DNA from 3 places in the Microbacterium marmarense genome. Region 2 is predicted to be linked to each of the others. Evidence: predicted binding sites of a transcription regulator. Region 2 holds the regulator's gene; each other region holds the start of a gene.
The links. The regulator LexA, encoded in region 2, represses DNA repair genes until DNA is damaged. The targets are predictions, from matches to a motif close to TCGAACANNTGTTCGA.

Region 1: WDU96_RS06070 (HNH endonuclease signature motif containing protein) is a predicted target of LexA. The motif match lies at 7,302-7,317, and genes of this name have one in related genera.
Region 3: WDU96_RS13475 (HNH endonuclease signature motif containing protein) is a predicted target of LexA. The motif match lies at 7,870-7,885, and genes of this name have one in related genera.

Annotation. Positions count from the first base shown of each region.
Region 1 covers NZ_JBBDGL010000001.1:1,325,418-1,335,947, forward strand. Annotated here, with positions in the region: gene WDU96_RS06035 (hypothetical protein) at 1-122, shown strand, start outside; gene WDU96_RS06040 (hypothetical protein) at 122-1,633, shown strand; gene WDU96_RS06045 (hypothetical protein) at 2,481-3,707, shown strand; gene WDU96_RS06050 (hypothetical protein) at 4,252-4,443, opposite strand; gene WDU96_RS06055 (hypothetical protein) at 4,490-5,605, opposite strand; gene WDU96_RS06060 (pyridoxal phosphate-dependent decarboxylase family protein) at 5,605-6,399, opposite strand; gene WDU96_RS06065 (pyridoxal-dependent decarboxylase) at 6,423-6,902, opposite strand; gene WDU96_RS06070 (HNH endonuclease signature motif containing protein) at 7,339-8,742, shown strand; gene WDU96_RS06075 (ice-binding family protein) at 8,926-10,167, shown strand; gene WDU96_RS06080 (hypothetical protein) at 10,300-10,530, opposite strand, start outside.
Region 2 covers NZ_JBBDGL010000004.1:20,010-30,539, forward strand. Annotated here, with positions in the region: gene rplT (50S ribosomal protein L20) at 29-409, opposite strand; gene rpmI (50S ribosomal protein L35) at 442-636, opposite strand; gene infC (translation initiation factor IF-3) at 707-1,357, opposite strand; gene WDU96_RS11740 (DUF1844 domain-containing protein) at 1,621-2,022, shown strand; gene WDU96_RS11745 (SseB family protein) at 2,015-2,815, opposite strand; gene priA (bifunctional 1-(5-phosphoribosyl)-5-((5-phosphoribosylamino)methylideneamino)imidazole-4-carboxamide isomerase/phosphoribosylanthranilate isomerase PriA) at 2,799-3,545, opposite strand; gene hisH (imidazole glycerol phosphate synthase subunit HisH) at 3,600-4,250, opposite strand; gene hisB (imidazoleglycerol-phosphate dehydratase HisB) at 4,247-4,867, opposite strand; gene WDU96_RS11765 (histidinol-phosphate transaminase) at 4,864-5,958, opposite strand; gene WDU96_RS11770 (LysM peptidoglycan-binding domain-containing protein) at 5,973-6,365, opposite strand; gene lexA (transcriptional repressor LexA) at 6,650-7,330, shown strand; gene WDU96_RS11780 (coiled-coil domain-containing protein) at 7,377-8,843, shown strand; gene WDU96_RS11785 (methylenetetrahydrofolate reductase) at 8,906-9,844, opposite strand; gene WDU96_RS11790 (S9 family peptidase) at 10,078-10,530, shown strand, end outside.
Region 3 covers NZ_JBBDGL010000005.1:136,947-147,476, forward strand. Annotated here, with positions in the region: gene WDU96_RS13450 (VanZ family protein) at 1-153, shown strand, start outside; gene WDU96_RS13455 (hypothetical protein) at 194-1,078, opposite strand; gene WDU96_RS13460 (sulfite exporter TauE/SafE family protein) at 1,144-2,064, opposite strand; gene WDU96_RS13465 (RrF2 family transcriptional regulator) at 2,222-2,758, opposite strand; gene WDU96_RS13470 (hypothetical protein) at 2,962-5,979, opposite strand; gene WDU96_RS13475 (HNH endonuclease signature motif containing protein) at 6,576-7,859, opposite strand; gene WDU96_RS13480 (thiamine pyrophosphate-requiring protein) at 8,010-9,827, shown strand; gene WDU96_RS13485 (alpha/beta fold hydrolase) at 9,824-10,530, shown strand, end outside.

The DNA.
Region 1 (10,530 bases), on a different contig from region 2:
TGGTGTCGGCAGTGGCGAGCAGACTGTGGCTGGTCGTGCTCTCGACCAAGCAGGAGACACTCGTCATCTCGAAGGAGCACCGGAGCGTCATCGAGGCATACGAGACCAAGAAGGGGGAGTGATGGCCGACGTGTCCGCTTACGCCGCCCTCATCCACGACGGCTTGTTCGACCCGTCGCCCAGCGAGTCCATCCTCCGCGTCAAGGACGCAGTGGCCAAGGAACTGACGGCGCTCGACTCGACCGCTCGCGTGAAGCGAACCGATTACTTCAACCATACGTTCGCGCCCGACTTCGTCATGACCTGGCCGGACGCGAGGAGCCGCCGGGTGTATCTCCGGATGGCCTACGACCTCGAAGCACTCGTGGAAGACGTGGCTCTCATCGACTCGACAGACCCGTTAATCTTCGGTCTCACGGAGGCGGAATCCATCGAGGCAAAGCCTCACGTGGAGCAAGCGATCGCAGGCAGCGACGCGATGTTCACCGAGGCCGCTGCGCTGGAGAAGCTGATCGACCGCAAGAAGGCCGATTCGACCGCCAACATGCTGAGCAACGCGCTCGCGCAGGGTGGTCGAGGCTCGTTCGTCGGCGATGAGGCAGTCGAATTGGCTGATGTAGTCCAGCGTGGGTTCACATCGGCTGCACTGGTTGATACCGACGGCACCGCCGAGGCAGTCGAGACTATCAGCGACCGACTCCAGGGACAGCAGGCGTGGCGCATGAACCGGGTGCTACAGGCGGTGTGGGAAGGGAGCGAGGGGTCTCTCACGACCTTCCCCGGGAAGGCGGACGTCTCCGGTCGGCTGAATACCGAGTCGCTGAGCTACCTCGTCAAGTACATGCGGACCGATGACCGCGACTTCTGGCGACGAGTCGGTCGCGGGCTCACCATAGCGGACTTGGAGAGCCTCGACTTTGCAGATGCCGAGGCCAACATCGAGAGCCTGATTCAAGCGAACCTCGATGTCATTTCCGCTCGAGCCACCATCGTCAAGCCGGACCCGCTCGGGCTCGACGAGGCCGTAACCGGTGCGCGCTTCCGCTGGAGCAAGCGAGGTCGTCACATCACGTTCGAAGCCCCGAAGCTGTTCGCGGTGATCGGGAGCGCGAAGACGAACCTCAGCGGCGTAGACGAGGAAGCGGCGGCGGTTTCCGTGGACGCGTTCATCGACCGCGCGAAGGATACGGACTTGGTGGAAGTCAGTATCCACTCCGGTCCTGACCACATCAGTGTCAAGAACGACGAGGGCGCGATCAGCACGGAGCGGCTACGCGGGGTGTCGGAAACGTTCGGCGGCTCCACCGAGGTGGCGCAGGTGATCGTGGGGTCCCGCACCGGGCGCGTGACGGTTGATCTGCCCGAGCGGTCGGGAACCGGCAAGACACAGAGCAAAGTGCGTATGGCCGACCTGCTTGTGACGACCATCCCGCTCGTGGTCGACGTGCCTGACGACGTTCGCGAAGGCATTGCGGAGTTCCTGAGGTACGAGGACGACAACGGTCGAACCCGGCTCGAGACGCTCGCTCTGGATGAGCTACCCGAGGTAGACCCTACGATTCCGCTTCTCGCAGTGGAGGCTCTCGTGGAGAACGGCACGTTGGTCGACCCGGAGTCCTCCACCCCCGAGTAGGTGCCAGCAGCGACGGGAATCCCGACTGCAAGCCTCCCGACGAATCAAATACATCTGCGTTCGCCGAAGCGCTGCATCGCAAGAATGCACGCTCACCACGCGCATTGCGCGCAAAGCGATCCTCGGGGATCCCCAGTGAAGAGTCGGTCGAGCGGACTGTCGGGAGCAGCGATCAGTTTTTGAACTTCCAGGGCAGTCGGTTCCGGTAGTCTCCGAGGTCTGGGCAACAAACTGGGGAGATTAGATGCGCGACTGGTGGAAGGCCGTTCTGATACTTGTCGCTCTTTCCATTGCTTTGGCACTTGTAGCGGTCGTCGTGATCGAGCTGGTCAAAGACCCCTTCGAAGCCGCGGTGCGGCGCGTCGGCATCCTTGGCGAATCCTGGCCATTCCCGTACTTGCCGCGATCCGTCGTGTGGTGGTGTTGCATCGCGATTGTTTGCGCCCTCGGCTTCGCGTATGGAATCGCGAGACTTGTGGAAGCCAAACGAGAATCGTCGAACCGACTTTTCGTTCCAGCGGCACCCGGTACGTCACCGAAAGACGCCTGGTCGTCCCTACGTGACGCCGAGCTGCTTCAGAGAGCGGTGATTGAGCCTGAAGCAAGATTTGCGCGGATCACAGAGAGCGTCGAGGCATATACGCGTTCGCTAAAGATTCGGACGACATTCCTCATCAGCCCCCGTGGCTTGCCCAGGGGACGGAGCGTGCCGATCCCGATGGTTCTCAGTGCAAAGGGCCGTTTGGAAAGTGGCTTAGCGTTCATCGATTCCGCAGGAGTTCGGGTCTCGTCGATGAATAGAGCGGAGACTCTCAAGCATCTCGCGGGCTGCATCAAACGTCTGTATATGGCCGCGAATCCGCTCGGAGCGTTGGCGTACGGATCGCCAGATGACGTCGAAAGCCTCGCGGCTCGCGTCTGGCGGCTTATAGCCAACGATCATGGCCCCGCCGATGACCCTGCAATGACTGCCCGGATGAATGAGGAAGCAGAGTTGCTCTACTTCCTCCTTCTCGATTCGCGCGGCGCCAACCAGCAGCGAATGTTTGAACTCTGCAGTCTGATCGGCGAACTCGTGTGGAACTATCCGATCTGCGTTCGACTGGAACGACATTCAAGTGGTAAGTCCAAGTCCGTCCGGCTGACTGTCGAGAGGCGCGTAGTCCCGGAGCTCTTCGGTTCGGGGTCTGTTGCGTTGGAGACGGATGGCGCGTTGTCCGAGAGCGGAGACACCAGCGGTGGGAAAATAACTAATGCCGCGAGCCTCGTCACGCTCGGTCTCCGCTTGCTCGATGCCATACGTCGATTTGCGGGAGTGCCGGCGAGTGTGATCACACACGACCTCACAAACGCGTCCCGCGCCGCGAGCTATCATCTGCAGATCGCTGGCCCTCCAGGGTACTACGCGGCGCGGCTTCGGCTTCTCGACGTTCTCGGGCGTCGAATTGAGCCCGCCGCGATCGACGCTGTCGAGTCCGATTCCGCGATTCTCCGCGGGCAGCGGCATGCACACCTCTATCTGAGAGGCGCGTCTGGCGCTCGCGATGCCAAACTTGAGGCTGGCTACTATGAGCGCACACCTGGCTCTATGGCGGTTGCGACCGCGGCCGCGCTGGCCACACTCGTCGTTACTGGGATCATCGCTGCAGCTCAGGTGAGCGCGGCACTCGCGGCCTGTGACAGCTTGGTAGGGAGCGCCGCCGACCAGTGTCTGCGCCTCTCGCCCGCGAATACGGGAGCTAGTGAAGGACTCCTTCAGATCTTGCTCACCTTCCCCATTGCTCTGGTGGCGATGTCCGCGCGACGCAACGATGCGGTTTGGGGTGGGGTGCTGGTCGCTCGGGTGACCAATGCCGCGGTGGTCTTCTTGACCCTGTGCGCGCTCGCCCTTTCGGTATTCGCGGGCGCTCTAACGCCCGCAGGCCTCTCGGTCGCCTGGATAGTTGTCACGGGTCTCATGACGGTCGTACTGGGAAGCGCCGGGACCTCATGGATATTGCGCAGCCTGATCCATATCCGATATGTGAGAAACGCAGGGCCTAAGCGCGCTATCAGCCCAGCGGGAGTAGAGTGACGGCCATGAGTGGCACAGATCTGGAGGCACGCGCTTTGCCTACCCCAGTTGTCAAGGGCGTGAGCCCCTCCACTGGCACGCAATCTCGTGCTGACAAGAGGGTGCGTAAATCCCCCTCGAAGTTGAAGTGGCGCGGGAAAACGACCTGGATGGTTCGGGGGACTCAAGAATCGTATGTGCCCGGTCTCCCTGATGGTGTGCGGATAGCCGACCTCGAGCCTGGAGAAATTCGGGCCGCACTCGACCTGCGGCTCCTTAGCCGCCCCCTCCTCACCGACGGGCAATGGCGCGCAGCAACTACCGTCGACCCAAGAGCGGCGGCAGCGAGCGCCATCGTCCTCCTTAAGCGAATTGAGACGCATAAACGTCTTCAGCGCGCCAAAACTCGCGAAACCGACTGATTGCAGCTCGCCTTGGCTCAACTCCGAGCCACGCATAGCCCGCGACGGGCTGGGAGGAGTATAGATTCCTCGCGCACAGAGCGGCCTTCATCACCGGGTTCGATATCGCGGAAGTTTGCCAGTCGCTCGCCCGCCACCAGAGCTCACGCATATTCGGAGCGCTCACGGCTGCCTCGCGCGAGCGTGGCCACTGACCTCACCGCGAAGAAAAGCACGCCTGCTCTGCTCACCAGCTCATCGTCGCTGGCCCCTAGACCAGCGATCGCCTCGGCGGCCGGAGCTGGACCGATCGCCTTCTGCAGCGCAGACAGCACCCCAGCGGGCCCGCGTCCCACCGGGCCCGGTTGAGGATCCTGACCGGGCTGTTCATGGCAAGCGGCGCTAGCCGGTGGCAGTGTTCCGCGATGCCCACTCGATCGTCCGAGATATGAAATCACACCCTGCAACTCGCAGTTCTGTGTTCTCCGCGCCCAGCACGTCGCGAAACGGCTGCCCGAGCTCGCCGGCTAGTAGAGCTCTGTTGGTGACCGATCCCGGCATGTCGCCGTATCCATAGGCATGCAACAAGATGCTGACAACCTCCGCAATCTCCCAGCCGGTTGCCGCAGGCGGGGCAGCCGGAGACTGCGAGCGAAACGGGTCCGGAACGGTGAGTGCGCGGAGTGCGAGCAGCGCGCGGGTTGTGGCTGCGTCCGTATTGCCGCTGTCCGTCATGAGCTCGTAGGCCGCAGCCAAGCCATCGAGCAGTCGTTCTCGTTGAGACCGGAGGTTGTGGAGCGCCCGTGCATGCCAGGCGAGAACGGCCGCGATGAAGGCGAATCCGATCGTGACCGTCACTTCAAAGACCCAGCTGTCTTGGCCGCGATACAGAGCGAGCGACATCGCGCTGAGCGTCGCCGCGAGTAGTGACGCGGTCCAGGTCAGCTGGCTCCAGTGCGCTTGATACGGTCGCGGTTTGGGAGAGGCAGACAGCAATGGCGGCACGGATGCCGAGCTCGCGGCGCTGAGCAACATACCCACGAAGCCGAGCATGAAAGCCGTCAGTTTGGTCGACACGAGGGATTCAACCGAGGAAAATGACGCCTCAGATGTCACGGTGATGATTGCGGCCACGCCCGCTGACAGGACCACCGCCCACGCAAGCGAAGTAAACACCCACCACGCGGGGGTGGCGCCTCGCCTCATTCGGGATGTCAACCGCCTGTAGGTTCCCGCGCGCAACTGCGCAGTCCCGGCAGCGGCGGCAATCGCGCCGCCGAGTGCGGCTAGAACGGTGAGGGCTGAACTCGCGACGGGGTGCTGGAGGAGTGCGGCAAAAACGCCCGCCGCGGAGGCGACAACCGTCGCGCCTCCGAACCACCACCAGTTTCGCCGCCGTCGAAGGCGCACGAGCCGCCGCGCAGCACGCGAGCCGAGGTCGTCCCCGGTCGGGGTGATCGTGAGCTCAGAAGCCACTCGCCATAGGTCGGGCTTCGGTGCAGTCGTAATAATACGCATCAATCGCGAGCGTAAGCCATGGGGGCGACATGCGCGCCTACGCCCGGCATGACAGCGCGCGCTGCGGAGCCAAGCACGTCTCTCGTCCCTTGCGCCGGCAGATCGGCACCGCACGTAGACGGGCATCTGGCAAGCGACGCCCGGATAGCGATCCTCGTGCAAGTCACCGCGCCCGGCAGCGCCGCGATGCGCACGGCGAGCTCGCGTGCGCGGAGGGCCATCTGGTCAACGAGCTCAGCAACTCCTCGCCGGCCGAGGGAGCGCAGCACAGCCCAGACGGGCACGCCTCGCGCGCGGCGTGACATCTCGGGCACGAAGTCGAAAGGCTGGCCGAGACCGTCGTTGAAGTCGTCGATGTGCGGCCCGTGCATGGCCATCGCTGCGCGGTGCGCCCGCTCGTCCCGCACGATGATCAGGCCGCAGTCGTAGGGCGCGTTGAGTGTCTTGTGGGCGTCGGTCGTCCACGAGTCGGCAAGTTCTACCCCGGCTACGAGATGCCGTAGTGAGGGTGACGCCGCCTGCCAGAGTCCGATTGCTCCATCAACGTGCACCCACGCGCCGTAGCGGTGCGCGATCGGGATGAGCTCGGCAAACGGGTCGCTGTCGCCGGAATGGATGTCGCCAGCCTGCAGCAGCACGAGCGTCGGCCGCGTCGGGTCAGCGGCGAGCGCCGCTTCTAGGGCGGCCGGGATCATGCGGCTCTGAGCATCGGCCGCGACGAGCTCGGGCTGCGGCAGTCCCGCGTAGCGCAGTGCGGCTCCGGGCGACAGATGCACCTCTTCGCCCGCGATCACCCAGCAAACCCTCTGTCCATGTCTCATCCGAGCCGCCCCAGCAGTTCGCCACGTGCGGCGGGGAACCCGACGAAGTTCGCCATCGTCGCGCCGCTCGCGAATCCTCCGGAAGAGCCAGCCGGCAGGCCGAGCAGGTCGAGGAGCCATCGGCCGGCGGTCCGCTCAGCGGCGGCCGTGGCCGGGGTGACGGCGCCCATGGCCGCATTCTGATCCCATGCCGAGACCAGCCAGTCCGCAGCCAGCGCGGCGGGATGCACCCCACCGATGATGAAGCCGAAGAACCGCCCCGAACCCATTCCTGTCAGCCCGGGCTCCATCCGCTCCGCGAGCAGGTCGATCGTCGTCGAGACGTCTTCCGGCTCGCCCGGAATCTCGCCGAGCGACGCCGCAATCGCCGTCTCGTCGAGGCGCGGAGGCAGCGGTCGAGTATGCAGTGAGCCAAGCCACTCCAACGCGTGGGTGTGCGCGGCGGCAAGAGCGCTCTGATAGTGGAAATCGCTCATGACCTCAGTTTCGGACGCCCGAACCCGAACCTCATGCGGAAAGGCCCGTTGGGGCCGTGTTTGCACAGCGCGCACGGTTTGGGGAGAGGGGTATGTGCCGTGGTCGCTGACACTCGCGTCGACGCGCAACGCGTCCGCCACAGGGGCCACAGCGGCCACAGGTGGGGTGGGGCTCGAGCGGTTGCAGGACTCCAAAGATGCCCTGGAGCCGTACCCTCTGGCGTGACAACAGCCTGCGGCCGTTGCCTCCTCGATGAGGTCGCCCCGGTGCGGTGGAAGTATGGGTAGGCCGCTCCATCACGGGTGGTGATTGTCTGGCAATGGTTGGCCATTGGCACGCGTCAGCGCTGCGCGCTGGGGCGCAGCATCCACCCTTCTCCACACTCGCCTTGCCGACATTCGAACAAATGTCCGAGGCCCCTGTCATCATTGAGGTATGTCCCGCACCGCTACTGCTCCCGCTGAGATAGCGTCCGAGCGCCTTGCTTCGGTGGTGCGTGACGTGGTCGATATTCGACGCCAGATTGCGGGGTTGCAGGCACGTGAGGCTCGTGCGCTCGCAGAGGCGGCGGCGATTGCAAAAGAGTGGGCGGATGCTGAAGCCTCCCAATCTGACGCAGACTTCGCGCACCGCAGTGTGGCGGCAGAACTGGCTGCCGCATTACGCGTATCTGACCGCACCGTGCAACGGCAACTCGGTGAATCAGCGCGCATGGTCGAGGTGTTTCCCGAGACGACCAGCGCGCTCGCCGCGGGGCGCATCTCGCTGGCCCACGCGAAGGCGATCGTTGAAGCAGGCGACCGCATCACCGAACCCGAGCTGATCGCGGAGTACGAGTCGAGCATTCTGCCCTACGCCGAAGCCGAGACCGTGACCCGACTGCGACCGGTCGCGAAGCGGCGTGCGCAGTGGTTTCTGAACGAGACGATCCGCGAACGACATGTTGCGGCCGCGACTTCTCGGGCCGTGCAGGTGCGTGATCTTGACGACGGCATGGCCGAGTTGCACGTGACTGCCCCCGCGGTCATCATCCACGGCATCCATGATCGTCTCACCCAGATGGCACGCGAGGTGTCGGATGCCGACGCGCAGGCGATAAACGACGCACGTGAAGCGGCGCGCGCTGCGAAGCGCGAAGGCCCTGCGGAAGATGCGCAACGCGCAGCTACTGACGAAGCGCAACGCGCAACCGCCCACGTGGCTGAGCTCCTCAACGCTCGTCGCAGCCTCGACGCGATTCGCGCCGACCTCCTGGCCGATCTGCTCCTCGCCTCCGACCCTGTTGCACACATCGGCACCCGCGACACGGGGCTCGCCAGCATTCGAGCCACCGTGCAAGTCACGGTTCCGGTGCTCACCCTGTTGGATTCACCCGTCGATGACCCGTTCGACTCGATCGCACTTGCCGGTCACGGGCCAATCGACCCAGACACCGCGCGCGAACTCGCGAGACACGCACCCGGATGGGACCGAATACTCACCCATCCGATCTCCGCCGCGGTTCTCGCCGTTGACCGATACCAACCAACGAAGAAAATGCGCAGACTCCTGGCGGTTCGTGACCAACACTGTCGATTCCCCGGATGTCGACAATCCACCGCGCGCAGCGATATCGACCACACCATCGACTGGGCGCACGGCGGAAAAACCGCTGTCTCGAACCTTGCGCATTTGTGCCGGCGTCACCACACCTTGAAACACCACACCCCGTGGACTGTCGTGCAAAAGCCGGGCGGAGTCATGGAATGGACCAGTCCCACTGGCCGTACCTATCCCGACCATTCCTCCAGCGGCGTGCACTTCGCCACCGATGCCGAATTCGACCCCGCACCTTTCTGACGGTGATTACCAGGCTCCACTCGGACGAAAATCCTTCCGAACACCAGCGTGCGGACAAGTTTGTGCGTCGATCAGGTTACAAAAGGGCCGGTCACGACCAATCGGTGATAGACATGCCCTAGGCGCATACGCTGTTGAAAAACGTTGACCTTGGATGCCCCTCCTATTAGGAAGGGATCGACCTTGTTCAAGGCATCCTCAAAAGTCCGTTTCTCCGCCGCCATTATTACCGCAGTATTCGCAGTGGCTCTCGTCCCGAGCACTGCCGCTTACGCCGAAGCCACAGAGCTCGACCTCGGCACCGCCTCACCATTCGGTGTTCTTGGCGCCTCAACTGTCACCAATACCGGTGACTCAGTCATCAACGGCAACCTCGGCGTGAGCCCAGGCACGTCGATCACCGGCTTTCCGCCAGGCATCATCAACGGTGATACCGAAGCAACCACCGCTGTGGCAACGCAGGCCCAATCCGACGCCCTCGTCGCATACAACAACGCAGCAAGTCAGACCCCCACACCGCTTGGCCTTGACGAACTCAGCGGCAAATCACTCGAACCGGGCGTCTACTCCGGCGGCGCTATCTCCCTGAACGGATCCCTCGTTCTTGAAGGCACCGCCGAATCGGTCTGGATCTTTCAAGCGGCATCAACCTTGCTCGCAGCATCCAATTCAGAGATCACCGTCACCGGCGGAGCGAGCGTCTGCAATGTGTTCTGGCAGGTGGGCAGCTCAGCAACAATCGGCACTAGCGCCACATTCGTCGGCACCGTACTTGCCTACACCTCGATCACCGCCAACACCGGCGCAACCATCGACGGACGCCTACTCGCGCTCACCGGTGCTGTCACTCTCGACGACAACCTGATCAGCGTCGACGAAACCTGCGACACCACCACTCCGGTCGAGACCGCGAGCCCCGCGATCACCTCTAGCGCACCCGCCGCGGGCGAAACCGGCACACCGTACTCGCACACGGTCACTGCCACGGGCACCCCTGCACCGACCTACAGCTCCAGCGGAACCCTTCCGACCGGCACCACTCTGGACTCGGCCACCGGCGTCATCTCGGGAACCCCCACGACCCCGGGAACCTTCGTGTTCACGATCACCGCCAGCAACGGGGCCACCCCAGACGCCATCGCGGAATACTCGGTCGCGATCTCGGCCGCTGCAACGCCGACCCCTACTGACGATGGCTCAGACGAGGGCACCGCATCGGAAGGCAACGGTACAACCGACGAGACCGCCACCGAGTCAACTGCGGCTGAGTCGACTGCGGTTACGTCAAGTGCGGCCTCCACGTCGGCGGCTTTGCTTGCCGAGTCTGGCCTCGATCCGAAGCCCAGCCTGCTCGCTGCCGGCGCATTGCTTCTTCTTGGCGCTGCGATGACGATCTCCGCGACGCGACGCAAGACCGCCCAGTAGATCTGCACCGCGAGGCTGGCCGGGCGCCCGTCACCACGTGAGCGGTAGCGGCAACGCCGGGATCAGCCCGCGACGGCTGGCTCTTCGGATTTAGACCCCGTCACCACGTGAGTCGCGACGGCAACGCCGGGGTCAGCCCTCGTCGTCGACTGGTTCCTCGGGATTTACGTCGTCGGCGGGCTCCTCGGGATCCACGAGCGGCGCACCCACAACCCCGATCCCGACTGCCTGGTGGCTGGGCTCGGGCTGGCTGGGAGTGTCAGCCTTGGGCTCCTCGCCGGGCTCCTTCGCAGTGCTGGGCTCTTGCAGGTCTTCGTCGGCCGGCATTTCGTCGGCGGCGGTCTTGTTGTCGCTGGACTCGGT
Region 2 (10,530 bases):
CCGAGGGGAGGACGCCTTTCGTGAAAACTTACGCCTTAGGGGCGTTGACGTTCTCGGGAAGTGCGCTCTTCGCGGTCTCGACCAGCGAGGCAAAGGTCGCCGGATCGTTGACTGCGAGGTCAGCAAGCATGCGGCGGTCAACCTGCACACCTGCAAGGCCGAGACCTTGAATGAAACGGTTGTAGGTGACGCCGTTCTGACGTGCAGCCGCGTTGATCCGCTGGATCCAGAGGCGGCGGAAGTCGCCCTTGCGCTTGCGGCGGTCGCGGTATGCGTAAACGAGGGAGTGAGTGACCTGCTCCTTCGCCTTGCGGTAAAGACGCGAACGCTGTCCGCGGTAACCGGATGCGCGCTCGAGGATGACGCGACGCTTCTTGTGGGCGTTTACCGCCCGCTTGACTCTAGCCATTTCTTCTACTTCCTAAATGTGTGCGTCGGTGCTCAGAGACCGAGGAGCTTCTTGGCGGTCTTCGCGTCGCCGGGAGCCAGAACCTGCTCCTGGTTGAGGCGACGAGTGCGACGGCTCGACTTGCCCTCGAGGTTGTGGCGCATACCGGCCTGCTGCTTCATCAGCTTTCCGCTACCGGTCACCTTGAAGCGCTTCTTGGCACCCGAGTGGGTCTTCTGCTTCGGCATCTCTTTCTTCCTTCGTTTCACTTCCCGCGCGAGCGGGAGTCGGGATCCCGCATCGCGGGAGTGTGGGGCCCTACTCGGCGGGAGCTGAGTCGGGTGTGTCTGTGGGAGAAGCGGTGCGCGCAGAGCGTGCCGCTTCTTTGTTTGCAGCACGCTGGGCGTTCTGCTCGGTCTTCACCTCGGACTTGTTCTTGTGCGGGGCGACGACCATGACCATGTTGCGACCATCGATCGTGGGGTTCGATTCGACCGTTCCGAACTCAGCGACGTCTTCTGCGAACTTGCGAAGCAGACGCACACCCTGCTCGGGTCGTGACTGCTCACGGCCACGGAACAGGATCATCGCTTTGACCTTGTCGCCAGCCTGCAAGAAGCCCTCGGCACGTTTGAGTTTGGTTATGTAGTCGTGAGCCTCGATCTTCAGACGGAACCGAACCTCTTTGAGGACCGTGTTCGCTTGGTTGCGTCGAGTCTCTTTGGCTTTCTGCGCGGCCTCGTACTTGAACTTCCCGTAGTCCATGATCTTGACAACCGGGGGCTTCGAGTTGGGGGCAACTTCGACCAGGTCGAGGTCGGCCTCCTGAGCGAGGCGCAGCGCGACCTCAATGCGGACGACGCCGACCTGCTCACCCGCGGGTCCTACGAGGCGGACCTCTGGGACGCGGATGCGGTCATTGGTGCGGGGATCGCTGATGCGGAACTCCTCTTCGTACTGTGAAGGCAACCACAGCACGGTTGTGATGTGGTTGAAAGAGGGTTCACTCCACCCACTCGACGCTTCTGCGCGAGCTTGCACCCGGACCCATATGTATCCACATGGCTACCCCGGCCGCATGACGGTCGGGGCGGAGTGCTTGACCCGGTAGCCTTGAACGGCAAGCGCGGGTGGGATGAAATCCTCTTTCAGTCTGGAGCAGAACGCTCCAGAGCCTTCATGAGTTTAGCAGAGAGAGTGGCGTGGACACGATTCGAGACAACAACGGCCAGATTGATGGCCCCGACACGTCGCCGGCAGCCGCTCACAATGATGATCGGCACGCCCACTGGGAAGAGCAGGAACGCGCGGCAGCGTCCGCGACCCGAGACATCGCCGACGTGCCCGCTGTCGAGGTCATCACGACAGCCTCGGTGCATCTCATGAGCGCCGCCGCCGTCAAAGTCGGACTTGCCGATGACCCCGACAACCAGCGCGATCTCGACGAAGCGCGCAAGCTCATCAACGCGCTGGCAGGGCTCATCACGGCGGGGGCACCCGAGATCAGCGACATGCACGCGCGTTCACTACGCGACGGCCTGCGCTCACTGCAGCTGGCGTTTCGTGAAGCGTCGCTCGTTGAAGACCCGATCGGCAAAGGTCCGGGCGAAAAATGGACCGGACCGGTTACGTAGCCGCTCCTCCAAGAAGCTTGACGCTCAGCGAATCGACAAGAACCGCGACGCGATCGTCGGCGGCCCAGCGAGTCGCAAGGCGAGAGAGCACCGCGTCAAGCTGATCGCGCTCCAGTCCGGCGACTAGCTCCAGGCGTACAACAAGTTCGGGTCCCCGCAGCCGTGCGGACGGATCCCCCGCTGCAACGCTCAGGTCAAGCACCGTCAACTCGGTGCCGATGCTCGATTGCAACGCCAGAAAGACTTCGGGTGCGGCGAAGCTCGGCTCCCAGGGGTGACCCTGTGCGATGGCCCACACCGCGGGGCGGCGCAACACAAACTCGGTTTCTGAGGCTGGGTCGATCACGATCAGGTCAGTGTCTTCGGCGGATGCTGCCAGAGCGGTGCGCACACCTTCCGCTGGAACGGGTCGTGCCGTCGCATCCCATCGTTTCATCGCCTCGACCGAGCTGAACACGGGCAACACCCGGCGGCCGTCCGGAGCAGCGACGGTGACGATGGAAAGCTCTTGCGTCTTGTCGACCGCGAGCCCGTGAGCGCCGATTCCCTCGTCGCCCTTCTCTGCGATCAACGGGATCAGCAATCGGGCTTCGCGATACGCGTCGACGACAGCTACCTGATCGCCGACGCCGGCATGGAAGGCCTCAAGCGCCCTCAGCAGCGCGGGATCGGCGGAACCATCGTCGCCCGAGTGCGGGTTGGCGCTGAAGCCCCTCCCCTCCCATGGCACACCGGCTGAATCCGCGTGGGGATCGTTGCCAAGTGGGTCAGGACCGTCAGTGCCCGGCGACATCCAGCGCCTCGGCCAGTGTGAAAGCGCCCGCGTAGAGGGCCTTGCCCACAATGACCCCTTCGACGCCAAGCGGTACGAGCTCGCGCAGGGCGATGATGTCATCGAGACTAGAAACGCCTCCCGACGCCACGACGGGCTTGGGCGTTCGAGCGGTCAGCTCGCGCAGCAGCTCGACGTTGGGGCCCTGCAAGGTGCCGTCTTTCGTCACGTCGGTGACGACGTAGCGGCTGCAACCTGCCTCTTCGAGGCGATCGAGCACCGTCCACAGATCGCCACCTTCGCGCGTCCAGCCGCGCGCCGCGAGGGTCGTTCCACGCACATCGAGCCCCACTGCGATCGCGTCGCCGTAGCGACTGATCGCGTCGGCTGCCCACTCGGGGTTTTCGAGCGCGGCCGTGCCGAGGTTGATGCGCGCTGCGCCGCTCTCGAGGGCCGCTTCGAGGGTGCGATCGTCTCGAATTCCGCCGGATACCTCGACCTGCACGCCTCTGACCTGCTTGATCACCTTGCGGATGATCGCAGTATTCGTGCCGCGACCGAATGCGGCGTCGAGGTCGACCAGGTGAATCCAGTCGGCACCGCTGCGTGCCCACTCGAGGGCGGCATCCACGGGGTCGCCGTAGCTGGTCTCGCTGCCGGCCTCCCCCTGGGTAAGACGCACGGCTTTGCCACCGGCAACGTCAACAGCGGGCAACAGGATCAACTCGGGTGTTGACGAGAAATCGTTCATGGCTCCTTGTGCGGGAAAATCGCGGAGGCATTTACCTGCGCAGACGGCACGATTTCAGAGGGTAGTCCTGCTGAGCCCGTCGAGCCAATTGGAGAGCAATTGGATGCCTGCATCGCCCGACTTCTCCGGGTGGAACTGGGTCGCAGAAAGCGGCCCGTTCTCCACCGCGGCGAGGAACGGCGCCCCATAGTCACACCAGGTCAAGGTGGGTTTCGGAAACGGCGGTTGCACGTCGAGCGTCCACTCTTGCGCGGCAAACGAGTGCACGAAATAGAAGCGCTCGTCTTCGATGCCCCGAAACAGACGCGTCCCCTCATCAGGAGTGACAGTGTTCCACCCCATGTGTGGCAGCACGGGGGCGTCTAACTCGGTTACCGCACCGGGCCACTCCCCTAAGCCCTCGGAGTCGGCCCCTCGCTCGACGCCGTGTTCGAACAACACCTGCATTCCGACGCAGATCCCAAGTACAGGACGCCCTCCGGCGAGCCGACGACCGATCAGCTCGTCGCTGCGGGTCGCGCGAAGTGCGTTCGCTACGGCGCTGAACGCCCCGACCCCGGGCACAAGCAATCCGTCCGCTTCGAGCACGAGGGAACGGTCCGACGTCAGCCGTGCGTCTGCACCAGCAGCGTCCAGCGCTTTCACCGCGGAGTGAACGTTGCCCGACCCGTAGTCGAGCACTGCAACCACCGGCTTCGAAGTCACAGTGCGCCCTTCGTGCTGGGAATACCATCGACGAGCGGGTCCAGAGCCTTGGCCTGGCGAAAAGCGCGCGCGAAAGCCTTATATTCCGCTTCGGCGATGTGGTGTGGGTCACGCCCCGAGATAACCCGAACGTGTACGGTCAACGCCGCTTGGAACGAGATCGCTTCGAAGGTGTGGCGTACGAGTGAGCCGGTGAAGTGGCCGCCGATGAGGTGGTGCTCAAATCCGACGGGCTCGCCGGTGTGCACCAGGTAGGGGCGGCCGCTGACGTCGACAACCGCTTGCGCCAGCGCCTCGTCGAGCGGAACGAGTGCATCGCCGTAGCGAGAAATTCCGGACTTGTCTCCGAGTGCCTGGCGAATTGCTTGCCCGAGCACGATCGATATGTCTTCGACCGTGTGGTGTGCGTCGATGTCAGTGTCGCCTGATGCGCGCACGGTGAGATCGGTGAGCGAGTGCTTGGCGAACGCCGTCAGCATGTGGTCGAAGAAGGGCACGGTCGTATCGATGTGACTGCGGCCGTTCCCATCGAGGTTGAGTTCGAGCTCAACGGATGACTCGCTCGTGGAGCGCCGGATGGATGCCGTGCGTGGGGCGCGAGAAGTAGCTTCGGTCATGACGCTGATCCTATCGACGCCAACGCGTCCAAGAACGCGGTGGTCTCTTCTTCGGTGCCGGCCGAAACTCTCAGGTGGTGAGGGATCCCGACGTCGCGAATCAAAACGCCACGGTCGTAGAGCGACTGCCATAGGGCTGCGGGATCAGCGACATCGCCAAACAGAACGAAATTCGACCAGGATTCGTAGGGGCGATACCCGAGTGCTTCGATGGTCGCTGAGATTCGATCCCGCTGCGCAACGATCTCATCAACCATCTGCAGCATCGTCGGTGCGTGACGAAGCGCCGCACTCGCGGCTGCTTGAGTAAGAGCGCTCAAGTGATAAGGCAACCGAACCAGCCGCAACGCATCGACGACGGCAGGGTCAGCGGCGAGGTAGCCGACCCGAGCACCTGCAAAAGCAAACGCTTTGCTCATCGTGCGCGAAACGATGAGCCTCTCCCGACCGGGGAGCAGCGTAAGCGCAGAGCGCTCCCCTTGCGGCGCGAACTCGTGATACGCCTCATCGACCACGACGATGCCGGTTGACGCCTCGTACACCGCCTCGATCACATCGAGACTCACGGGTGTGCCCGTGGGATTGTTCGGCGAACAAAGAAAGACAACGTCAGGTTGCGCCTCGCGCACCTGAACGGCGGCGTCGGTCGCCGAAATCGAATAGTCCACCTCCCGCCTGCCCGCGAGCCAAGTCGCCCCGACGGCTTGACTGAGCAGCGGATACATCGAATACGTCGGCGCAAAACCGAAGGTCTTGCGCCCCGGACCAGCAAAGGCTTGGAGAACGTGCTGCAGCACCTCGTTGGAACCGTTCGCTGCCCAGATGTTCTCGGCTGTCAATCCGTGACCGAGATAGTCCGCGAAACCTTCTCTCAATGCGACAAAATCGCGATCGGGATAACGGTTCACTTCGCGCAGTGCTAACGCGATCGAGTCCATGATGTCGTCCGCGACCTCTTGCGGCACGGGATGGGTGTTCTCGTTCACATTCAGCGCTATCGGCAACGGCGCCTGCGGTGCACCATAGGGCGTCAAGCCGCGTAAATCATCGCGGAGGGGCAGATCTTCCAGACGTACACTCACTCGGCCCATCGTAGGCCGTGTGACTAGGAGCCGGATGAGTATTCAGCCGGTACCGCCAGTCGCTGACCGACAAGAACGTTGGCACTGTCGAGGGCATTCAACCGCACGATGGCATCAACCACGTCGCGCGGGTCTGCCGCCGGGGCCACCTCTTCGGCGATGGACCAGAGCGAGTCGCCGGTTCCGACGGTCACGCTCTCGTAGGAGACCGACGCCACGCCGGAGTCTCGAGACGCCATTGCCGCACCGCCACTGATGACCGCGATACTCAAAGCGATCACGAGCGGCAATGCAGCCATGGCAGCGAACACTCGCCGTCCACGCACGGTCAACCGCAGCTTGGTGGGCTGGCTCGACGTTCGCGGCGCTGAGACTGACGCGGTCGGCGAAAAGGCTGTGATGGCGATAGTAGTCATGGCGGGTCTCCTCGACTCAGGAAGATTCGACTGGTGGAAGATTCGCAGGAGCGGATCGACCAAGTGGTCATGATGTGAATCTATATTCCGAACGTATCTTCGATCTAATTGGGTGTCAAGTGCCGTTTCTGATTTGCGACTCTCGAACGCGACACGCGCATGCGCTCGTGCGTTCGGGGGCTAAATCCGGATACGGTTTCGATAGGAGAACCCCACCACGACCCTCCGACATTCGAAGACCGATGCTGGTCACGGCTGCCGGAGAAACCAGACAGGAGCCGAAGATGAGCGATGCGAGTGGGCGCGAGAAACCGCAAACCCGTCGGCGCAAGAGCCTCAGCGACAAGCAGATGGCGATCCTCGAAGTCATCCAGCGTGCGATCGCGCGCAACGGGTATCCGCCGAGCATGCGCGAAATCGGCGACGCCGTCGGCCTGAAGTCGCTCTCTAGCGTCACCCACCAGCTCAACCAGCTGGAGTTGAGCGGATACCTGCGTCGCGATGCCGGAAAGACCCGCGCGATGGAAGTGCTCATCGACCTGCCCGGCACCGCCACCGAGAATCCCGCCGACAGCGCACCTACTGTCGGTGACGCCGCGATGGTTCCGCTGGTCGGGCGCATCGCGGCAGGCGTGCCGATCACCGCCGAACAGCACGTCGAAGAGATCTTCCCTCTTCCTCGTCAGCTCGTCGGCAAGGGCGAGCTGTTCATGCTCAAGGTTTCAGGCGACTCGATGATCGATGCCGCCATCTGCGACGGCGACTGGGTAGTCGTGCGCTCGCAGAACGTTGCAGACAATGGCGACATCGTTGCCGCCATGCTCGACGATGAGGCAACCGTCAAAACCTTTCGTCAGCGAGACGGCCACACGTGGCTGCTGCCACGCAACTCCGCGTTCGAACCGATTTTGGGCGACGATGCCGTCGTTCTCGGCAAAGTGGTTGCGGTGTTACGCGCTGTCTAACCCCCTCCACTAGTCTGGCGTCACCAAGATTCTTAGGGGGCACGCCATGGCATCAGAGGTCGAGAAGCTACGCGCTGAGTTAGAGGAGTTGCGTCAAGAGAACGCAGCTCTCAAGACAGCATCATCAGAACCCGTTGCCACGGGGCCGGCGAAGCCTGCCAGGTCGCGAGCGGGATGGTGGCGCGCTGCGCTGTCGGCCTTTTGCATCATCCTCGCCGGCTTCATGGTGCCGGTGTCGGTCGTGGCCAGCTGGGCGCGCGTGGAACTCGTCAGCGAAGATGCTTTCGTTGCCACCTTTGCACCACTCGCCGATGACCCAGGCGTGCAGGCTCTGATCATCGATGAAGCGGTCACCGCCATCGATGCCTCGATCGACGTCGAGACCTACACCGATAGCTTGTTCGACGGGATCGCGACCCTCGACCTTCCGCCTGCCGCGCTCACCGCGCTTGATCTGCTTCGTGCCCCGGCAGCATCCGGCGTCGAGAGCCTGATAGAGACCGGGGTGACGAGAGCCGTCGAATCAGACGCGTTCGCGAACGTATGGCGTACGGCTCTGGTAGCGAGCCACCGTGCATTGATAGCGACCGCCACGGCAGACGATACTGATGGCGTCGTCACGATCGCCAACGATGGCACCCTCGCCATTCAGCTCGGTCCCATCGTCGAAGAGCTCAAGTCGCAGATGATCGACCAGGGAATCGGTGTCGCAAGTTTGATTCCCGCGATTTCGACCTCAATCGATATCGTGCAAAGCGATGCACTGGTGTTGGTAGGCACCATATATGCGATCGCTGTCGCAGTGGGCTGGTGGCTGCCGGTGATCTGCCTCGCGCTCTTCGCGATCGGCATTGCGCTTGCCCGCCATCGCTCGGTCGCAGTGCTGGGCACGGGCATCGCGATTGCGATCGGCTCTGGCCTTCTCGCCGCCGGGTTCGCCGGCGCAAATGCCGTGCTGGGTCTCAACGCCTCTGCCGTGGGCATTCCGAGCACCACGCTGAGCACAATCTTCTACGCCGTGGTCGGGGCGATGCAAGACACGGCTGTCGTTCTTACCTTCCTCGGAGTCATCATCGCTTTGTCAGGCTGGATGGCGGGACGATCGCGTCACGCCGCACGAGCCCGCGCTTTCAGCGCGACGCTCTCGACTTCGGCACGCGGTTCGCTGCAGCGCAGCGGTATGAATACGGGCCGATTCGGCGAGTGGATGTACCAGCAGCGACTGCTGGTACGCGCCATCATCCTCGTACTCGCTGTGTTGCTTGTGTTCGCGTTGCGACCGCTGTCGATCGGCGACATCGTGTTGGTAGTGGTGCTCGCACTTGCAGCCTGGCTCGCCGCGACACTGGTGCAGCGAACCCCCGATGACGCGGTGGCGTCGTTGCCGACTGGCCTCGACGATCCTGCCGGAGAGGGCGACACTCTGGTCCTCGACGACACCGTGCCAGACGCTGCGGGCGCAGAGCTGGCCACCGTGACGCCGAGCGACGCTCAGACTCAGAAGCTGTCGTAGCAAGCCGAAAGAGGCGGATGCCGCAGCCTAGACGCTGCAGCATCCGCCTCTTCTCTGGTCACTCAGCCGTCGGTGGTCACGCCGGCATCGCGAAGCACTGCGAGCACGGTGTCGTGATTGTTGAACGCGTAAAGGTGAATCCCCGGCGCTCCGCCTGCGAGCACCTCACGCACCAGAGCTGATGCATGCGCAATCCCGATCTGCTGCTGTCCTTCGGGCGTCGGCTCGACCTCGAGCGCAACGGACAGTTCAGCGGGCATCGGTTCGCCGCTCAACTCGATGGTGCGGCGCAGCCGAGCTGGTGTAGTAACCGGCATGATGCCCGGCAGGATCGGAATGGTCACGCCAGCCGCTCTCGAACGTTGAACGAAAGAGAGGTAGTCGTCAGCGTGGAAGAACAGCTGCGTAATAGCGAGAGTTGCTCCCGCCGCTTGCTTTGCAAGCAGAGCGTCGATGTGCTCGTTGGCATAGCGCGAGCGTGGGTGCCCATTCGGGAACGCTGCCACAGCGATGTCGATGTTGTCGCGACGAGCGACTCGCGCGGCACCAGGTACGCCAGGCACAGGTTCTTCGCGATACGGCGTGCGCTCTGCCTGCACCCGATCGATGAGCTGCACAAGCTGCGCTGCGCTTTCGAGGTCTCCCAAAAATTGATCGTCTTCACTGACGCCCGGGGGCGGGTCACCCCGCAATGCCAGGAAACTCCCGATTCCTGCGTCGAGAAACTCGCGAATCAGGGCGTTCGTCGTCTCGTATGTGCTGCCTACGCAGGTCAGGTGGGCGAGCGGCTCCACATTCGTCTCATTGAGGATGTGGCTCAGCAGTTCGAGCGAACGCCCACCCGTCGTGCCCCCGGCGCCATAGGTGACTGAGATGAACCGCGGGTTGACCGTAGCCAGTCGTTGAATCGTCTGATGAAGCTTCGGCCACGCCGCCTCGGAGCGGGGCGGGTACACCTCAAAAGATATCGGCACGGGTGGTGCGCTCAGGTCGATTGACATGGGGTGATCTTCGGGTAAGAGGACGATTACGGGCCGGACGGCCGCGGACATACACCCGGGCGAAAGCCGCCGAGCTGTGCCATCGCGGGCGGATGCCGGGCTCGGCTGTCGCTCCATTGCCGTCGGCGTTCCAGGGAAGAAGACGTCAGGCGACGATGGTTCCAAGGTAGCGGACGGGATGACGTGCGTCGCGGCATGTGTCACCGTGTTTCGCTTTCGCCTACCGTGGAAGAGTGACTACTTCGCTCGCCTACGGCACTTGGCCGTCTCCGCTCACCGCAGCTTCTGTCTCGACGGCATCTCCGCGCCTTGAAGGCGCCCAATACGTCGGCGATGACGTGTGGTGGGGGCAGTCTGTCGCGGCTGAAGGCGGACGCACGACGGTGATGCGGCGAACGGCCACATCGCCCCCAGAATCGTTGCTCGTTGCACCATGGAATGCTCGCTCGAGCGTGCACGAGTACGGCGGTGGCGCCTGGGCGGCGTGTGAAGACGGTGTGCTCGTGTTCGTAGAGAAGACGGATCAGCGTGTCTGGCTCGTGCGCCCGGGCGGCGACCCGCGAGCCCTCACGCCAGAGTCGGGAGGCTATCGCTTCGGCGGACTGAGCGTGCAGCACGGCCGGCTATTGGCAATCCGTGAAACGCACGGTGATTCGCCCACTCCGCTGCGCGACATCGTAGAGATC
Region 3 (10,530 bases), on a different contig from region 2:
ATCGCGCTAGGCGTCACGATCGTGATTGAGTCGGTGCAGGCGCTGCTGCTCGCCCAGCGCACACCGAGCGGCCTCGACATCATCGCCAACACGCTCGGCGCGGCTGTGGGGCTGGCGATCGTATTGCTCGTGCGTCGCCGCAGCGGGAGCTGAGCCTGCGCTACGCCTACCCCTACGCCTCGCCGCGCTACCCCTACGCCTGCGGCTGGGCCTGCGGTTGGGGCTGTACTCGTGACGCGGCGGGGTCGGGTTCGTCCCACAGCTCGACGCACTGCACGATCCAGAAGGCGCCGAACAGTGCGAGAGCGACGGTTTCAGCGATCAGCGCCACCGGAAAGTCGATGCGCTCGACATAGCCGTTCAGCTCGGCGTATACATACACGCCGAGCACGAGAACCAGCATGAAGGCGATCAGAATGTACGCAGCTTTGAACGTGCGCCGCGGCGGCGCACCAAGCCTCGGGAACGCTCCCCGCACAGCCACCGCGGCGAACAGTGAGAAGAACGCGACCGTTGCAATGGCGTGGCCCTGATCAAGCACGAAGTCGCGAAAGAAGATCCAGCCGATGGCGAGCGTCAACAGCACGATGATCGCGAAGGTCAGTGAAACCGACACGGCGCCCAGCGACACCTGCCGTCGCCGCGCCAGGATCAGCACCAGAATCACCGTCAGCACACCCATCACCAGGTAGGTGATGACCCCTGCCGCGGCGATCGCCTCGTACTCGGGCGGAAAACACCGAAACTCGCACGGCACCACAATGCGCGCGATATTGCCCGGGCCGAGCGTCGTCGGAATGAAGGCGATCAGCGGGGCGAACAGCGCGGCCGCGTCGAGCAGAGCACGCTCGACTCCGCGCCCAGACAGGGCAAAGAGGGCGAGGGATGCTGCAATCAGTGCACCGACGAACGCGTCACGCGCGGGCGTGAAGTAGTAGTTGCTGAGCGACGGCAGCAGGCCGACCTGCGTCGCTGAGATGCCCACGGAGACGAACAACGCGATGATCGTTCCTGCGATGCCGATGCGCAGATACCGGTAGGTGCGCATCAGCGACGTGGTGGGAGTCGCAGTTGCCATGCGGCTACGTTAGACCCCCGCGGGCATGGTGCGGCGCACTTTTCTAGGTGTGATAACCGGGTTTTCTAGGTGCGGTAGCTGGGCGCAGCATCCGACTCGTTTGAAATCTCTTCGCGGGCAGAAACTGTCTGCTCGCGGCGCCATGCGCGCAATGAGATGACCACCGCTGCCGCCCAGATCACCGCGATGGCGCTGAGCGTCCAGGCGACGACGAACCCCGGGGCCTCGAGCACGATCAGCAGCGTGCGGACGTTGGTGAAGATGATGATTCCGCCGACCAGCGAGCCGAGCAGGCGCGGGGGCAGTTTTCGCACCAGCCAGGCGGCGATCGGTGCAGCGATCACGCCGCCGATGAGGAGCGCGGCCACCCACGCGAAGTCGAAACCCTGGGTGCCGAGGGCGAGCAGAAAACCCACGCTTGCGGCGAGCGAGACGAGAAACTCGCTCGTGTCGATGGAGCCGATGACTTTGCGGGGTTCGATGCGTCCGCTGGCGAGCAGTGCGGGGGTGCCCACCGGGCCCCAACCTCCGCCTCCGGTGGCATCGAGGAATCCACCCGCAAGGCCGATCGGTGCGAGAAAGCGCAGCCGCAGTGGCTTCGAGCGGTCGACGCGCGGGAGTGAGCGAAACGTGAAGCGAATGAGGATGTAGATGCCGAGGCTCAGCAAAATGAGGCTCATCAACGGACGCGCCGCGTCGGTCGACAGGTTCGACAGCACGGTGGCTCCGGCGAAGGCGCCGATGGCTCCGGGAATGCCGATGCGCAACACGACCTTCCAGTCGACGTTGCCGAATCTCCAGTGCGAGAACCCCGAAGCCAGCGTCGTGCCGATCTCGGCGAGGTGCACTGACGCGCTCGCCGCGGCGGGGTTCGCACCGATGGCAAGAAGCAGGGTGGTCGAGGTGACGCCGTAGGCCATGCCCAGTGCTCCGTCGACGAGCTGCGCGCCGAGGCCCACGAGGGCGAGGAGTACGAGAGTGTGCATGGCCACCTATTCCGGCTAATTCCGACTGGATAGGTAGGTAATCAATCAGAGCCCGCGGGATGCCGCAATAAACGTGTCGCAATATGTCGCGGGCAAGTCGGTCACGGCCGTCAGGTGCAGCGCGCGGCCGCGGCCCGCGCAGCCGGCGTTTCGGCGCTTAGCGCCCGCTGATCCAAGACGACGGGTCGTCGGCGAGCGCGCGAACTTCGGCGGGCAGGTCACCCGTCGCGAGCTGCGCGAGTGAGGTGTCGTCGAGCACGCGGCGCACGCTCGCGCGCAGCGCGACCCACAGCGTCACGAGGTCGCTATCGGCGGCGGGGTACTCGAGCTCGCTCGGTCGCTCGTCGCGCACGAACACCAGGGGGCCATCGACGGCTCGAATGACATCGGCGACCGAGATCTCGCCGGCGGGTGCTGCCAGCCGGTATCCGCCACCCGCTCCGCGTCGACTCTCGACGATGCCCGCTTTGCGCAGCGCCGACAAAATGCCCTCAAGAAAGCTCGCCGGAATGCCCTGCTCGCTGGCGATGCGCTCGCCGGAGATGCGTTGTGGGGGTATCTGCTTGGCCGAGACCTGCTCACCCGGCACCCGCGGGCCAGACCCCTGTTCGTCCGAACCACGCTCACCGAGCGAACCGCGCGCGAGAAAGACTGCCGCGCGAACGGCGTAGTCAGCTCGTGCCGAGATGCGCATAGAGTCCTTCGGTTGCGGTAGACGCAGTCAATAGTCGCGTGGCCAGTAGCTCGAGAAACGGTTGCTCGCGTTGATGGTTCGGATGCCTTCCATTCTGCCCGGCAAGCGGGATGTTCGAGGCCACAGACAAAACGAACGTCCCGCCCCCGATTGCTCGGGGACGGGACGTTCGTTGGGGAGGCGGCTAGCGCTGGGGAGGCGTGCTAGCCGACGTCGTGTCCTGCACGCTGACGACGAATCATCAGTGCGCCGACACCAACGGCGATCAGGATCGAGGCAAGAGCTGCCCAGCCCATCACGATGCCGGTGTCAAGACCTGTCACGGGCAGTGACGACACCGATGAACCATCCGACGCCGTTGCGCCGTCGGTGTCAGTGTCAGTGTCAGTGTCGGTCGAACCCGAATCGGTGCCTGAACCCGAGTCGGTGCCCGAGTCAGGGTCAACCGGGTCGGTCGGGTCGACAGGGTCGGTCGGGTCGACAGGCTCTTCTTCGATCGCCACGGTGAACGCGGAGGTCGATTCGGAGCCTGAGCCGTAGCCGGCGGCGACGAACTCGTGCTCGCCCAGCTCGGCGTCGTCAGGAACAACGGCCGTGAACGATACCGAGCCGTCGTTCGAGACGACCGAGCCCAGGTCAACCGGGTCGGAGTACATCGTCAACGACACCGACTCGCCGGTGCGGAAGCCGCTGCCGGTCACCGTGACGGTGTCGCCGGGAGCCGCCGAAGCGGGGCTGACGGTCAGCGTGCCGGGTGCACCGGTCGCTTCGAGGCAGGGGTCGCCCTGCACGCCAACCTCGGGCACCGGGGTGCCGTCGGTGACGCCGTCATCTTCGCGAAGCGTGATCCATGCGAACGAGTCGCCGATCGTGACGCCACCAGCGGTGGTTGCCACGTTCGCCGTGTAGTTCGTGGTCGCGCTGCTGCTCTCTTCGGTGTCTCCGGTGTAGGGAACTTCAACCGCGGTGCAGGTCTCGCCGGGAGCGAAGGTGACCTGCTGCACGACACCGGCGATCTTCGCGGAAGCGAAGCTGACGGCGCTGAAGTACATGGTCGAGGTCTCTTCTGCGGGGCGCGACAGGTAGATCGGCACCTGCAGCGTTGACGGGCCAGCACCCTCATCGACGATCACGTCGCCAACCGAGACAACTGGTCGAGTCGATACCTCGGCGGTGCCGATGCTCGCGGGCTCAAGCAGAGCCAGGTCGCTCAGCATGACGCCACCGTCTTCGTCGGGAGCGATGAAACGCACCTGGCGAACGTCGGTGAGGTCGATGCCGGTGAAGTCGCCGACAGGAATGGTGATCTGCTGCAGCAGCACCTTGCGCAGCGGGTTGCCGCTGCCCGGAAGCACCGTGAGCGCGTCGCCGTACTCTGAAGCAACAACCGATGCCTTCGCACCTGAACCGTCGACCAGCTGGATCGTGATCTCAGTGCTGGTGGCTACGGTTTCGTCGGGCGAGATGCGCAGCGAGAGGTTCTCGAATGCGGTTGCATCAACCGAACCGCCGGGCACCGTCACACCGAGCTCTGCCGGGTTCGACGAGCTGGTGTAGGTGAAGTGCATCGCGGTGGTCGACGGCACGCCAGGCGTCTTCGGGTTCGACGACGTGCGTGTCACGCTGCCCGCGTTGCCCCAGTCAGGAGCCTGCGCGAAGCCGAGCCCGTTGATGCAGTAAGGCAGCACTCCGGGTACCGGTGTTGACGAGATGCCCTCACAGGTGACGTAGGTGCCACTGCCGCGCAGGTCATAGGTCGTTCCCGGCACATCGAAGTTGTCGATGTCGAAACGAGTGGATGCTGGCTGGGTTGCGCTCACACGGATGTCAGCGAAGTCGAGGTCAGCCGGCTTCGCATCGGTGCCATCGAACATCGGCAAGAACTCGTCAGCGCCACCGAGGGTGAGGCGGAAGAACGCAGCCATGTAGGCGTTGCCCACGGCGTACTGCTCTGCAGCATCCAACCGAGTGTCTGAGACGGTCGAGCCGCAGGTCGCGTCAGTCTGCGAGCGGTCGTAAATGCCCCAGTCATCGCTCACGTTGTAGGGGTACAGGCCCGGGGTCCAGATGGTGTTGAAGTAGTTGTGGTTGGTGCCCATGATCAGCACCGATGAACGCAGCACGTCGTCGTCGTAGGAGTGACGCGAGTCGTTGATGTACTTCTGGCCCATCTGGTCTTCGACGTCGCCATCGCAGTAGGGGAGCAGGGTCGCGGTGATGACTCCGGGAACCGCGATGCGGCTGTAGGAGGTCGGCGCGATCGGGAGCACGGAGTTGATGCCGAAGGGCTCGTCTTGCTCAGCGTTCAGCACCGCTGCGCGCATGATTCCTTCGCCGCCGCGCGAGTGGCCCATGAGGCCCACGTTGTCGAGGTCGAGGCGGCCTGTGAGCGATGCCGAGACGGGAACAACAGCGTCGTCGGGGGAGACGAACGTGCCCGCGTTGGCGTCACGCAACAGGTCGAGGTGGTCGATGACGAGCTGGCCACGAGCAAGGGCACCGGTGTCGTCAGAAAGCGAGCCGTCGAGCGCGTTGACCGCGTTGGCCGAAACCGACACAACCGCGTAGCCCTGGCTGGCGAGGATCTCTGCCGCGTCGTTGTAGCCGAGGTAGCTGGGGATCTCGTCTTGGTCTTCACCACACGGCCAGGCGAGCGGGTTGCGCGTGCCGTTGGCGCAGGTGGAGTGGCGACCGTGGAGGAAGACGACCACGGGCAGTTCGCCAGTGGCACCCTCGGGCATGAACACCGCGGCGCGCATTTCGCCGAGACGGTCGAAGCCCGAAAGCTCTACAGCTTCGTCACCGAGGTCGTAGTCGAGGCGCTCGACCGCATAGTCACCCATGGCGCTCGGGTCTGCGGCCAGTTCGGGTACCTCAGCGGCGAGCGGAGCGAGCAGCGACTTCATCGCGAAAGCATCGACGTCGACATCGACTGATTCGCTGGGGTTGCCCTGACCTGCCCAGCCCTGCAGCACGTCGTCGGTGCTGACGACTTCGGGGTCGGCGGTGGTTGCCGAGAGCGTGAGGCCGTCGAGGGATTCGGTGGCAAACCCGAGGTCGAGGTCGTCGGCCCACAGGGTGGGGACGTCGGCCGTGATCTCGAGCGGCTCGTCGAGGGTTTTGACTACTTCGTAGCCACCCGCGACTTCGGTGATCGTCCAGTCGTCGCCTTCGGCTACGACGCCGGTCTCTGCCGCAGACGCAGGCAGGCCGACGAACATGGATGCAACGGTTGTACAGGCGGCAGCGGCAAGGACCGCTTTGGTTATTCGCGTGCGAAACACAGTTCTCCTGGGGGGAGGGATGGGAAGGGGGAGTGGAGCAAACCGACGTCTCGCCCGCCCAATGCCAGCGGCGGTGAGCCTACGCTGGCTCGTCCAAGCTAGCGGCGCAAATGGTTCTCATCACGAGTGGAAACAAAATGGAAACGTTTCGCAACGGTTGTGAAACGCACCCGGAATTACGGGTGGGATGCGCTTTCCGCCATGACGCCCGTGCCCTGCCAAGAATTACGCTGGTGAGGCGCGAAATTCGGCGCAGCGCCCGACTGAATCGATACAGCAGAACCCCTCTGCAACACCCGTGCACGCTGCGCCAGCTCGAACGACTCAGCAGAAACGACTCGGCGCGAGCTCGAAGTGACTCCGCGCTAGCGGGAGCGCCTCTGCACCAGCCTGACCCCTCTGCACCAGCCTGCCCCCTCTGCACCAGCCTGACCCCTCTGCACCAGCCAACGACTCACCCCGAACGACTCACCCCGAACGACCCACCCCAAACGACGCACCCCGACGACTCACCCCCGACGACCCTGCGCCCGCTAGAACGGTGCGGTGCCTTCGTCGCTCGGGCGGAACGCCACCACGCGGCGCTCGGGGTAGACGTCATACTGCCGCCCGGTGGGCGAAGTCCATTGCAGTGCGCCGCCACTGTCGGCGATCTGGGTGACCGTCCAGCCGCCGTGATGCTTGACGCGATGATGCCCTCGGCAGATCGGACTCAGGTTGTCGAGTGAGGTGCCGCCGCCGTCTTCCCATGCGACCGTATGGTCGATTTCGCATCTGACGGCGGTGAGTCCGCATCCCGGTGCCATGCATCTGTCGGCTCGCCACCTGACCAACCGCCTCAACGAAGCGGGTGGTCGGTATTGGTCTCGCCCGACCGAGAGAACCATTCCGGTCTCTGGGTGGGTGAGCACCCGCATCCACCCGCTGTCTCCACCGCACAGCTGCTTCGCCCGATCGAGTGGGATAGGCCCGATGCCCTCGACCTCGGCCGGTGCGAGCCCGGCGGCTGCGCGAGCGTCTTCGTCGTCGACCAGCAACGCGAGCGCGGGCACCGTCACCGTGACGTTCGCTCGAATGCCCCGCGTGACCGGTGAGCCATCAGCGACCTCACCGTCAATGAGCAGGTCGCACAACACGTCGGACCGCAGCTGATCAAGGGTGCGGTGTTCGCCGTCGACCTCGAGCATCGCCTTGGCCATCGCGGTTGCGCGCCCGTACGCGGCGTGAACCTCAACGGCAGGAGCCAGGATCGCTAGCCAGGCCATGCCGTCATCGCCCGGCGACACGTACGCACGCCGTTGCTCAAGGGCTTCTTCGTGCCGCTGCGGCAGCGTCACCGACCGCGCAACCTCAACCAGCCGGTTCACCTTGCGGCGAAACGTTCCGACCGGCTCGGCCTCGGCGAGGGTGATCGCCCGCGGCAGCAGATCATCGCGCAACTCGGGCTCTGCCTTGTCGACGGCGTCAACCAGAATCTCGGCGTGCTGCTGCGTCATGCGCGCTGCGCGCATCGAATCGAGCACCGTCGGGTAACGAACCACGACCGCATCGGCGAGATGCAACAGGTTGCTGGCTGCCGTTTCGGTGACGCGCAATGCGGCAGCGAGTTCAAGCCGAATGCCACGCTCGACGACGTCGGTGAGTTCGCGGCCGTGCCGCGCAGCATCCGCCAATGAAACCTGATGCACTGTGACGAGAGCTTCGAGCTGAGCTGCCGCGATCTGCGTGATCTGCGGGGCGAAGCCGACCACGTCGTCGATGCCATCCGCGGCGCGCTCGGCGTCTTCGGGAGTGGGGCTCGAACTGTCGATCGACATAGCTAAAGACTAGAACATACCTACGACACTCGGTCTCGTTGGGTGGTCGCTGTGGACACGGGCGCGAGAAGCCGAGTTGGGGAGGATAGCGCACCCCCAAGCGCTGTCAAGTGGCTTGGAATCGGCTCGCCATCGGCCTTGACTAGAGGCATGCCTACAGTCAGCGACTTCATCATCGATCGAGTGCAGGAATGGGGTGTCTCGCGGGTCTTCGGTTACCCCGGTGACGGCATCGGAGAGTTCGACGGGGCCCTCGGGCGCGCCGAGAAAGCCGGCGAGGGGCTGGAATACATCCGCCCCACGCATGAAGAGCTCTGCTCACTCATGGCCACCGCGCATGCGAAGTTCACCGGAGAGGTGGGCGTTTGCATCGCCACCTCGAGCCCCGGGGCATTCCACCTGATGAACGGTCTCTATGACGCGCAGATGGACAACCAGCCCGTCGTCGCCATCGTCGGCCAGCAGGGTCTCGCCTCTGCCGGCACTGCCACACTGCAAGAGAACAACCTCGAGCGGGTGTTCGCCGACGTTGCCGCCTACGTGCAGACGGTGACCACTCCGCAACAGGCGCAGGTCGTCGTCGACACCGCGTTTCGCACCGCGATCGCGCGGCGCCAGCCCACGGTCATCGTGCTGCCCCACGACGTGCAGGCGCTTGACGCTGAGGCTCCGCAACCTGAGCACTGGGTCTCGCGCTCGAGCGCGAAGCCCGCGTCTATCGAGATCACCCCACCGGCAGACGAGATCGCACGCATGGCGAAGATCATCAACGAGGGTGAGCGTGTGACGTTCTTCGTGGGCGCGGGCGCGCAGGGCGCCACCGCCGAGGTGCTCGAGGCCGCCCGACTGGCGGGTGCCGGCATCATCACCGCGCTTCGCGGCAAAGACGTGATCAGCTCTGACGTTGCCCATCACACGCAGCAACTCGGGCTGCTGGGTTCGCTGCCGAGTCTGCATCAGATGCAGCGCTGCGACACGCTCGTGATGCTCGGCACCAACTACCCCTACGGCGAGTTCATGCCCGAGACCGGCCAGGCGCGCGCGGTGCAGGTCGATCTGCGTCCCGAGCACCTGGGCACGCGGTACCCCACCGAACTCAACCTCTGGGGTGATGTCGCCTCGACCCTGCGCGCCGTGATTCCGCAGCTCACCGAGAAGACCGACCTGTCATGGCAAGAGAAGGTCGCCGAAGAGATGGTCGGCTGGGAGCGCGAGATGCAGGCGCAGGCGATGGTGGACTACTCCGACGGGGTGAACCCACGCCGAGTGTTCTACGAACTCAACGAGCGCCTGCCGCACGGCGCCATCGTCACGGCCGACGCGGGCACCTCGGCCGATTGGTATGGCCACCACATTCGGCTGCGCGAGGGCATGCGCGGAGATCTGTCGGGCCGCCTCGCCACGATGATGGCGGCGATGCCGTACGCGCTCGCCGCGAAGTTCGCCTACTCTGACCGCACCGTGGTGTGCACGATCGGCGACGGCGCCTTTCAGATGCTCGGCATGAACGAACTGATCACGATCAAGAAGTACATGCACCAGTGGCAATCGCCGCAGCTGATCATCGTCGTGTTGCACAATGACGACCTTGCGCAGGTGTCGTGGGAGATGCGCACCGAAGACGCCAACCCGCTGTGGGAGGGCTCGCAGAACGTCGAGTCGGTCGACTATGCCGGGTGGGCCGAACTGGTCGGGTTTCAGGGCATTCGGGTGAAGAGCGACGATGAGGCCGCGCCCGCGATGGAAGCGGCTCTCGCGCACCGCGGCGTGACGCTCATCGACGCGTATGTCAGCAAGAACGTTCCGCCGCTGCCGCCCCACATCACCGCGGAGTTCGCGAAGAACACCGGCATGGCGCTGCTCAAGGGCGACCCGTCGGCGGTGAACGTGATTCGCGATTCGGCCGAAGCGCTCGCCACCCAGACGGCGGAGCGGGTCAAAGGCGCACTGCATATTGGCGACCGATGACGGCGCGACAGGTCACGCTGCGCGACGGCCGCAGCCTGGGAATGTCAGATCTCGGTGACCCCGTCGCTCGGCGACTGGTGCTGCTGTGTCACCCCTCGCCCGGCGCGAGCGAGTTCGACCCCGATCCGCTCATCACTACGCAGTGGGGAGTGCGCGTGATCGCGCCCGAGCGGCCGGGGTATGGCGCGAGCGACCCGTGGCGTCGCGATGCCGATGCCTCGTTTGCCCGTCACGCCGACGATATCTCGAGCTATCTGCACGGCGTCGAGCGCCAGGCAGCGATGCTCGAAGGCGTTGATTACGGCTCCATCGGAGTGGTGGGATGGGGCGCCGGCGGTCTCGTGGCGCTCGCGCTGGCGGCGCAGCATCCTGAGCTTATCGATCGGGCGGTGCTGGTTGATACGCCCGCTCCCGAGCATTTTCCTGACGAAGTGTCGGCCGATGAACCGTTCACGCCGTCGATGTTGGGAATCTCAGAGAGTGAGCCCAGTTGGACAGCGGCGAGCAGTCGTGTTGAGCGGATGCTGACACTCGCCGCGCGGCAGGGCGATGCCGGCGTTCGTGGTGATCAGCTCGCATTCGACCAGCGTGACTGGCTGGCTCGGCTCGACCGCGTTCGCGCCGAGACCCTGCTCGTGTATGGCGAGGATCACCCCGAGGTGAGCACCGACATCGATGGGCGCTGGTTTCGTCAACGGCTGCT